Regions from separate parts of the Pseudomonas sp. 1152_12 genome, predicted to be linked through region 3. Evidence: riboswitches for the same ligand, from Rfam matches in the RefSeq annotation. Region 3 holds a riboswitch; each other region holds the start of a gene.
What was found. Region 3 has a riboswitch for cobalamin ahead of cobW (cobalamin biosynthesis protein CobW). Riboswitches for the same ligand answer to the same signal wherever they lie in the genome.

Region 1 (3,271 bases), on a different contig from region 3:
GCCGAGCAGTGCGACCAGCACCGCGCCGGTCGAGGCGCCGGCGCTGATGCCCAGCAGGTAAGGGTCGGCCAACGGGTTACGCAGCAACGACTGCAAAATCACCCCGCAGGTGGCCAGCCCGGCCCCACACGCGGCGGCGACCAGGGCACGGGTCAGGCGGTAGTTCCACACCACACCTTCGTCGATCGGGTCCAGCAGGTAGCCGGCCGCCCACAGTTTGTTGGCGAGTACGTGCAGCACCACCTGTGGCTCGATGGCGGTTTCGCCGATGGCCACTCCAGCGAGTATGGCGAGCACCAGCAGCGAGAGGGCGAGTAGGGCGCGCATCATTTAGGCAGGTCGTAGCTGTCGATGGCGCCGGCCAGTTGTTCCAGACCGTCGAACATGCGAATGCTGGCTTGCAGCGCCAGGGCGTCAATAATGATGATGCGGTTGTTTTTCACCGCGTCCATGTTGCGCGTGACTGGGTCGCTGCGCAGGAAGGCGAGTTTGTGTTCATGGTCGTCGGCCGGGTATCGGCGGCGGTCCATGCGGGCGATCACCAGGAAGGTCGGGTTGGCCTTGGCGAGAGTTTCCCAGCCAACGGCGGGCCACTCTTCATCGGACTGCACTACGTTTTGCAGGCCCAGGGTTTGGAGCATGAATTCGGGGATGCCCTTGTGGCCGGCCACATACGGGTCACTGGCCATCTCGGAACTGGAGAACCACACCAGCGCGCTCGCCTGCTTGAGGCCTTTGCCCTGCGCGGTGGCGACGGATTTGGCCAAGCGTGCCTTGAGCTCTGCGTTCAGTTGCTGGCCGCGAGCCTGTACGTCGAAAATCTCGGCCAACTGGCGGATGCTTTTATAGAGCGTGTCGATGCGAAACGGCTCAAGCCGCGTGCCGTCGGCGCCCACCAGGTTGTCTTTGCCTTCGCAGTCGGAGGGCAGCACGTAGGTGGGGATTTTCAATTCGTGGAATTGCTCGCGGGTGCCCACCACGCCTTGTGGGCCAACCACCCATTCCAGCTCGGCGGCCACCAGTTGCGGGCGTTTGGCGATGACCGCTTCGAAACTCGGCTCGTTGTCGGCCAGGCGCTCGACGCTGTCGTTCTGCGCCTTGAACTGCGGCAATACGCGGTTGAACCACAGTGACGTGCCAACCACCGTGTCGCCAACGCCCAAGGCGTAAAGCATCTCGGTGGCAGCCTGGCCGATGGTCACACTGCGCGCGGGCGCCTGCTGGAAGGTCAGGGTGCTGGTGCAGTTCTGCAGTGTCAGCGGGTAGTGAGTAGGCGCTGCGTGGGCCAGGGCACAGAAGCCCAGGCCGGTGAGCAAGACGGTAACGCGTGGCAGCATGGGGCAATCTCCGTGTGAACCGTACGTGAAAACAGGGGCGGTACGGCGTGGAAATACACCACGGATGCTGCCGATAGGGCAGGGCACGGATGTCCTTCCCGGACACCCCGCCGGTTAGTGATGGTTGCTGGGCCGGCAGGTCTCCTGACTGATGCGTCATCGCCACGCTCCGGCCTTCCCGGGCAATGCCCAGTGGCGATGTGGAGCAGGCTCAGCACCTACAGTTGCGGGGGCAGTTCCGATTGGCGCGAGGGTCTGCGCTTCGGATTCCCTATTAGTCCCGTTCGGGAACCGGCGCGGTATGTTAGACGATCGTGGCAGGCAGGGGGAGCCTCATCCGCGCCCATTTGATCTGCCACGGTCTGTGGGGGCTCTATCTTGCGGCAGAGGGTGTACCATCAATCTCTGTTCATCAGATATTAGTCAACATGCCCACGCTTAGCGAAGAGAGCCGCCGGATCGTAGCTTCTCTGGCGCACCGTGTTGGCCCGCACGCTGACACTGCAAGCATCGCCGCGGCGATTGTTTCGATTTTGCAGGACATGGGCGCAGCACTTACGCCCATTATCGGCCAGCAAGGTGTTATCGCGCTGTACCGCCGCAGCTTTCATCTGTGCGTCGCGACCCATCCACGCTTGGCCGGCACCTATGGCAGTGTGCCGGCCGCGACGGACCTGATTGCCCTAAAATCCGTACTCGTCGAGCAGAACGAAACCGATGCGCTGTTTTTCGGTGAGGTGTTGCTGACAACCCTCTACGAGCTTCTGACCACGCTGATCGGGCCTTCACTCACCGCACGTCTGCTGGTTGACGTGTGGCAGCCTTCTTCGAGCGACACCTCTTCGCAGGAAATTTCGCCATGAGCACCAAAGTGACTATCAACCGTCTGGCCACCGGTGTGCCAGGACTGGACGAGGTCCTGGGCGGAGGCCTGCCGGAGTTTTCGTTCAACCTGATCGCAGGCCCGCCAGGCTGTGGCAAAACCACCCTTGCGCACCAGATGATGTTCGCCCTGGCCACGCCGGAGCGACCCGCGCTGTTCTTTACGGTGCTGGGTGAGCCGCCGCTGAAAATGCTGCGTTACCAGCAGCAATTCGATTTTTTCGACGAGGAAGCGATCAACCGGTCGATTCGCTATATCAACCTCGCCGACGACACTCTGGCTGGGGACTTGGACGAGGTATTACGGCGCATTGTCAGCGAGGTCGAAGCGCATTCGCCGTCATTGGTGTTTGTCGATTCCTTCCGCTCCGTGGTGCTGGCCAGCCAGACCCAGCACAACCCGAATAACAACCTGCCGCAGTTTATCCAGCAACTGGGCATGTTGATGACCACGTGGCAGGCGACGACCTTCCTGATCGGCGAGTATTTCACTGAGACCGACACCAACCCGATCTTCACCGTGGCCGACGGCCTGATTTGGCTGCGCCAGAGCGTCGAGCGCAATTCGATGGTGCGCAAGATGGAAATCATGAAGATGCGCGGCCAACCGACATTGCCGGGACTGCACACTTTCCGTATTGCCACCTCGGGGATCAAGGTGTTCTCGCCGGCCGCTATCAATCGTTTAGTTGAGGCGCCGTCGACGTTCCCGATCACGCGCCTGAAAATGGGCGTGCCGGCACTCGATGAGATGCTAGGCGGCGGCTTGCCTCGTGGCTATTCGCTGCTGGTGGCCGGGCCTTCGGGTTCGGGCAAGAGCATCCTGGCGGCAACCTTTCTGGCCGAAGGCGCACGCAACGGTGAAACCGGGGTGATTGCGGTCTTTGAGCAGCGGCCCAACCACTCGCAAAACCGCCAGTTGGCCGAGCTGATCAAGAACGGACAGGTGGGCCTGGTGGACAGTCGTGCGCCGGACCTGTCCATTGATGAAATCGTGCACTTGCTGCTTGGCGAGATCAGCCGCTTGAACGCCACCCGCGTGGTGATTGATT
Region 2 (3,271 bases), on a different contig from region 3:
ACTTCGCAACTGCTGCCCAGGGCTTGGGCTGCGGCGTCCAGGCGCACGTCGAGGTCATTCAACTCGCTGGCTTGCACCAGGCCCAAGTGACGGCTAGGCAGTTCGATCCCGGTTTCACGCGATAATGCGCCATACCAACGCAGGCCTTCGGTGAGGCTGCCTTCGAGCAATTGCGCATGACGCAGGGTGCCGACGCGGTTGGCCAGCACGCCGGCGAACGGCAGGTCCGGCTGATAACGCGCCAGGCCCAAGGCCAGCGCCCCAAAGGTCTGGGCCATGGCGGTGCCGTCGATCACCCCGAGCACCGGCACGCCAAAGTGCCGCGCCAAGTCAGCGCTGGAGGGCGTGCCGTCGAACAGGCCCATCACGCCTTCAATCAGGATCAGGTCAGCCTCGCCCGCCGCCTCCCACAGCAAACGGCGACTTTCCTGCTCGCCGACCATCCACATGTCTAACTGATACACCGGCGCACCGCTGGCGCGCTCGTGAATCATCGGGTCGAGAAAGTCCGGCCCGCATTTGAACACGCGCACCTTGCGCCCCAGGTTACGGTGCAAACGGGCGAGCGCAGCGGTGACGGTGGTTTTGCCTTGGCCGGACGCCGGTGCGGCGATCAGGACGGCCGGGCAATGACGGGGCTGATTCAAAGTTCGACGCCCTTCTGTGCCTTGATACCGGCCTGGAACGCATGCTTGAGCATGCCCATTTCGGTAACGGTGTCGCCCATTTCGATCAACTCAGGCTTGGCGCCACGGCCGGTGACCACCACGTGCTGCATCGGCGGGCGGGCTTGCAGGTCGCTGAGTACCTGGTCCAGGTCAAGGTAGCCGTGCTTAAGGGCGATGTTCAGCTCATCCAGGACCACAAGGCCAATGGACGGGTCTTGCAGAAGCTCGCGCGAAACCGCCCAGGCGGCTTCGGCGGCGGCGATGTCGCGCTGGCGGTCCTGGGTTTCCCAGGTGAAACCTTCGCCCATCACATGGAAGCGCACTTGCTCGGGGAAACGGCGGAAGAATAATTCTTCGCCGGTGCTGTTACGCCCCTTGATGAACTGCACCACACCGCACGCCATGCCGTGGCCCATGGCGCGGGCGAGCATGCCAAACGCCGAGCTGCTTTTACCTTTGCCGTTGCCGGTAAGCACCAGCAGCAGCCCGCATTCGTTCGGGGAGTTGGCGATGCGCTCATCGATCACGGCTTTTTTGCGCAGCATACGCGCCAGATGGCGTTCGTCGCGGTCGGGGGAATCGGTCATGACAGCTCTCCGTTGGGGCTGGACAAAAAACGGCGGGCAGGAAAATAGACAAACAGACAGCCAAGCATCGCCCACCGTGATGCTGTTGGATGATCCAGGCCGGTCTCCGGACTCATGAGTGGCGCATTCGTTATAGAAGCAGGCCAACGGCGCGCCTTCCCATATCGCCAGCGATACAGTGGCAAAAAGCACCGTCTTGACTCATTTACCGTTGCGGGGGCAGCGCCGGAATCGCGGCAGCACTGTGTACAAGTGCGCTCACTCACCGGCTTCCCTGTTTCACTCTGTCGACCCACAGGTCACAGAGCACCTGGAACAAGCCGCGAAGGTTAGTGGGTTGGGGGTGGAGCGTCAATTAAAGCTGGCCTTGTACTGGAACGATCGGACCGACAAGCATCTCTACCCTTACAGGTATTAAGGAGAAAACCATGCACAAAACCAGACTCGCCCTGCTCATCATGCTGGCAGGCACCCTCGCCGCCTGCGGTGAAAGCTCTACCCTGAAGGTCTCCGACGGCACCGGGCCCTCGCCTAAGCTGCCTGAGCCGAATAAAACCCTGATCCCCACCGTGAACATCGCCCCGGCGATTGGCTGGCCAGAGGGCGCAACCCCCACAGCCGCCGTCGGCACCCAAGTCACGGCGTTTGCCGAAGGGCTGGACCACCCGCGCTGGCTGTATGTGTTGCCTAACGGTGATGTGCTGGTGACCGAAACCAATGCGCCACCCAAGCCGGACGACTCCGAAGGCATACGCGGTTGGGTCATGGAGAAAGTCATGGGCCGCGCCGGTGCTGGCGTGCCGAGCCCGAACCGCATCACCCTGCTGCGCGATGCCGACCACGACGGCATCGCTGAAACGCGCACGGTGTTCCTGGAGAACCTCAACTCGCCGTTCGGCATGACCCTGGTCGGCAACGACTTGTATGTCGCCGACTCCGACAAGCTGTTGCGCTTTCCTTATCAGCCGGGCGAAACCGCAATCAAGGCCGCTGGCACCAAAGTGGTCGATTTGCCCGGCGGCAGCATTAACCACCACTGGACGAAAAACGTGGTGGCCAGCAAAGACGGCAACAAGCTGTATGTGAGTGTCGGTTCCAACAGCAACGTCGGCGAAAACGGCCTGGCGGCGGAAGAAGGACGCGCGGCAATATGGGAAGTCGACCGCACCACCGGCCAGCATCGCATCTTCGCCTCAGGCCTGCGCAACCCCAACGGCATGGCGTGGGAGCCGCAGAGCGGCAAGCTGTGGACGGCAGTTAACGAGCGCGACGAGATCGGCAGCGACCTGGTGCCGGATTACATCACGTCGGTCAAGGATGGCGCGTTTTATGGCTGGCCGTTCAGCTACTACGGCCAGCATGTGGATGTGCGCGTCACGCCGCAGAATCTGGATCTGGTCGCCAAGGCCATCGCACCAGACTATGCCGTGGGTCCGCACACTGCTTCTCTGGGCCTGACCTTCGCCGAAGGCAGCAAGCTCCCGGCGCCGTTCAGCAACGGCGCGTTTATTGGTCAGCATGGTTCGTGGAATCGCAAGCCGCACAGTGGTTACAAAGTGATCTTCGTGCCGTTCGAGGGTGGCCAGCCCAAAGGGCAGCCGGTGGATGTACTGACCGGGTTCCTCAGTAAAGATGAGAAAGCCATGGGCCGGCCGGTGGGCGTGGTGATTGACCAGCAGGGAGATTTGCTGGTGGCGGATGATGTGGGGAATAAGGTATGGCGGGTTTCAGCAGCTAAATAACCCACCGCATAACTCAATGTGGGAGGGGGCTTGCTGCCGATAGCGGTGTATCCGTCAGCCTAGCTGGCGACTTACACCCTGCCATCGAGAGCACGCCCCCTTCCACATTTTGATCGTTGTGCGACTCAGGGATTACGCGCCAGATTCCCCGGCAATACACGCTTGGCACTCAAGTAGGCATTCTGCCAATACGCTTTGGACAGCGTGTCGAGCTTCACCGTGCCGCCGGTCTGCGGTGCATGCACGAAGCGGCCTTCGCCCACGTAGATACCGG
Region 3 (3,271 bases):
GCGCCCGCCCACCGCGGGTTTGTTATCTGATTTTTCGGGCCGGTCTCCGGGCTTGCGAGGGACACTGGGTCTAAAAAGCATCGCCTTCCCATGCCTTGCAGGCACAGTGGCTGTGACGCTTCGCTCGCTTACCGTTGCGGGGGCAGCACCGGACTGGTCATGCAGGCATGATTTACCGGTTTCCCGTTTCACCCTGTGAAGGGCACCCGAAACAAGATGTGTAGGAGAGCATGGGGGTGGGAGGGGAGTCAATTGGGAGTTTTTTTGGGGTACATATCCGTTGCTGCGGTAACGGCTTCGTAGGGTTCCGCTCTTACAGCGGGTCACTGTTGGAAAAGAGCCCGGAATGCCGGCCCAGCCAAAAGTAACCAAAAGGGCTCTTGCCCCACCACTCGGCACCTCGCTCACGCTTCGGTGTGCCCTCACGCCGGCTTGAATCCGTGGTTTAACGGGGCGCCTCAGATCAAGGTCAAGAGCAAGAGCACGGCGGCCTAGTAGCCGAGCTGAGTGGTTGAAGCAAAAGCAGGGCAAAAGCACAGCAGCACACTCTCTGTCTGATGTACCGAGATCCAACTGTGGGAGCGGGCTTGTCGGATCGCCGCACCGTTGCGATGCAGGCACCTCGGTGTATCAGGCACAACCCATTGATGCCATCGCAGGCAAGCCACACACATTTGATTGAGTTCAGCCTCCAAGATCAGGTCGGCTTTCAGGCCGCCTCGGCTTTGCTTTTGATCTAACCACTCAGGTCGGCTACTAGGCCGCCGTGCTCTTGCTCTTGATCTTGATCTTGATCTTAGGCGCCCCGTTAAACCACGCTGGCCGAACGCAGGCTGTGGAGCGTGGGTAACCCGGCAGGACGCCGGGTTAGCCGCGCTGGGCCAAGGATGGCCCATCGCGGCGGCCCACGGTCCACAGCCTGCGTGAGGGCACACCGAGCCTAGGCGAGGTGCCGAGTGGTGGGGCAAGAGCCCTTTGCTTACTTTGGGGCTTTTCCAAAGTGAGCCGCTGTAAGAGCGGAACCATTAGTGGCCGTTACGGCAAGAACGGATATGTACACCAACCAACCAACCCCATCATTGACCATCCCCCACGCACTGCGTAGCCTTGCACCTTCGAGGTTCTTCGGCCCACGCCGAAGCTAAGAAGGGAACGCGGTCCAAGCCGCGGCTGCCCCCGCAACTGTAAAGGGTTTAGCTGACTGCCACGCCACTGCCAATACGGCGGGAAGGCGCAGCCAGCGCCGGTCGCAAGACCCGCACGCCCCAAGCCAGGAGACCTGCCTCGCAACCGATTTTCTACTTCAACCGGGCGGGGTGATCCGGTGACGAAATCCGCTGCTGCGCGCCGTCGCAGGGCCTATCGTCCCGTATGCCCGCCCCAAAGGGCATCCGATGAAAACACTGGCCAAACTCCCCGTCACCATCGTTACCGGCTTTCTTGGCTCGGGCAAAACCACCTTGTTGCGCCACATGCTCGACAACGCCCAGGGCCGTCGCATCGCCGTGATCGTCAACGAGTTCGGTGAGTTGGGCATCGACGGTGAAATTCTCAAGCAGTGTTCCATCGGTTGCACCGAAGAAGAAGCCAACGGCCGCGTGTACGAACTGGCCAACGGCTGCCTGTGCTGCACCGTGCAGGAAGAGTTCTTCCCGGTGATGCGCGAACTGGTTGCCCGTCGCGGCGACCTCGACCATATCCTCATCGAAACCTCCGGCCTGGCCCTGCCAAAACCGCTGGTACAAGCCTTCCAGTGGCCGGAAATCCGCAGCGCCTGCACCGTTGACGCAGTGATCACCGTGGTCGACAGCCCAGCCGTGGCCGCCGGCACCTTTGCCGCGTTCCCGGACCAGGTCGACGCCATGCGCAAACTCGACCCGAACCTGGATCACGAGTCGCCACTGCACGAGCTGTTCGCCGACCAACTGGCCAGTGCTGACCTGGTGATCCTCAACAAAGCCGATCTGATCAGCCCTGAAGACCTGGCCCGCGTGCGGCTGGAAGTCGCCGAAGAGCTGCCGCCAGCGGTGAAAGTCATCGAAGCCAGCAGCGGTCGCCTGCCGCTGGACGTGCTGATCGGCCTGGGCGCTGGCTCCGAAGAACACATCGACGGCCGCCACAGCCACCACGACCATCACCACGACGATGAAGGCGAGCATGACCACGATCACGACGCCTTCGACTCCATCTCCATCGACCTGCCGCAAGCCGACGAAGCGTTGCTGCTCGACGCCTTGACTCAGTTAGTGGTGCAGCACGGCATCCTGCGCGTCAAAGGTTTCGCCGCGATCCCGAACAAGCCGATGCGCCTGCTGATCCAGGGCGTGGGCACGCGTTTCGACAAGCACTTCGACCGTGCCTGGGGCGCCGACGAAGCACGCAGTACGCGCCTGGTGCTGATCGGTCAGGAACTGGACGCGGCGGGCCTCGAAGCGCAACTGCGCGCGGCGCTCAGCGTTTAACCCATGCACCTGCTCAGGACCCAGCCCGGCGGTTTCGTCTCCGACGACAATATTGCCGACTTAGGCCAAACCCCCGCTGAACTGGTGATCCTGTGCAGCGGTGATTCCAGCCTGGCGTTGTTAGCCGAAGCGGCTCAACAGCTGCCCGACGACTACCCAAGCGTTCGCCTGGCCAACCCGATGCAGGTGCAAAACCACGCCTCGGTCGACCTGTACGTCGATGAGGTGCTGCGCCATGCCAAGGTCATCCTGATTTCGCTGCACGGCGGCATCGGTTACTGGCGCTACGGCATCGAGCGCCTGGTGGAATTGGCCGAGCGCGGCGTGCAACTGATCCTGGTGCCGGGCGATGACCGCCCGGACCCGGAACTCAGCAGCCTCAGCACCGTAGGCATAGACGATCGTGATCGCCTCTGGCACTTCCTGCGCCAGGGCGGGCTGGGCAATGCTTTGGATTTTTATCGCTGTTTGGCAAGCCGCTACCTGGGCCGCGACTACGCCTGGGCCGAGCCGCAAACCCTGCCGCGCACCGCGATTTATCACCCGCACATAGCCAACGCACGCCTGAATGATTGGCAGGCGGACTGGCATGCCGATTGGCCGGTGGCAGCGGTGCTGTTCTACCGCTCGCATTGGCAGGCGGCCAATACTGGTTTTATCGATGTGTTCTGCCAGCGCTTACAGGCGGCGGGCCTTAACCCGTTGCCGATGGCGGTGGCCAGTTTGAAAGAGCCCGGCTGCCTGGCGGTGGTCGAGGACTTGCTGGATGAAGTGCAGGCGGCGGTGATTCTGAACACCACCGGCTTCGC

Region 1: linked by a shared signal. The riboswitch ahead of FW764_RS26510 (ABC transporter substrate-binding protein) and the one ahead of cobW (cobalamin biosynthesis protein CobW) in region 3 are both predicted to bind cobalamin.
Region 2: linked by a shared signal. The riboswitch ahead of cobO (cob(I)yrinic acid a,c-diamide adenosyltransferase) and the one ahead of cobW (cobalamin biosynthesis protein CobW) in region 3 are both predicted to bind cobalamin.

Annotation. Positions count from the first base shown of each region.
Region 1 covers NZ_VXCW01000022.1:14,306-17,576, reverse strand. Annotated here, with positions in the region: gene FW764_RS26515 (FecCD family ABC transporter permease) at 1-330, opposite strand, end outside; gene FW764_RS26510 (ABC transporter substrate-binding protein) at 327-1,337, opposite strand; cobalamin riboswitch at 1,455-1,648, opposite strand; gene FW764_RS26505 (hypothetical protein) at 1,766-2,200, shown strand; gene FW764_RS26500 (RAD55 family ATPase) at 2,197-3,271, shown strand, end outside.
Region 2 covers NZ_VXCW01000002.1:329,537-332,807, reverse strand. Annotated here, with positions in the region: gene FW764_RS04180 (cobyrinate a,c-diamide synthase) at 1-647, opposite strand, end outside; gene cobO (cob(I)yrinic acid a,c-diamide adenosyltransferase) at 644-1,255, opposite strand; cobalamin riboswitch at 1,336-1,584, opposite strand; gene FW764_RS04170 (PQQ-dependent sugar dehydrogenase) at 1,684-2,997, shown strand; gene FW764_RS04165 (C40 family peptidase) at 3,123-3,271, opposite strand, start outside.
Region 3 covers NZ_VXCW01000011.1:73,696-76,966, reverse strand. Annotated here, with positions in the region: cobalamin riboswitch at 21-225, opposite strand; cobalamin riboswitch at 1,102-1,301, shown strand; gene cobW (cobalamin biosynthesis protein CobW) at 1,395-2,462, shown strand; gene cobN (cobaltochelatase subunit CobN) at 2,466-3,271, shown strand, end outside.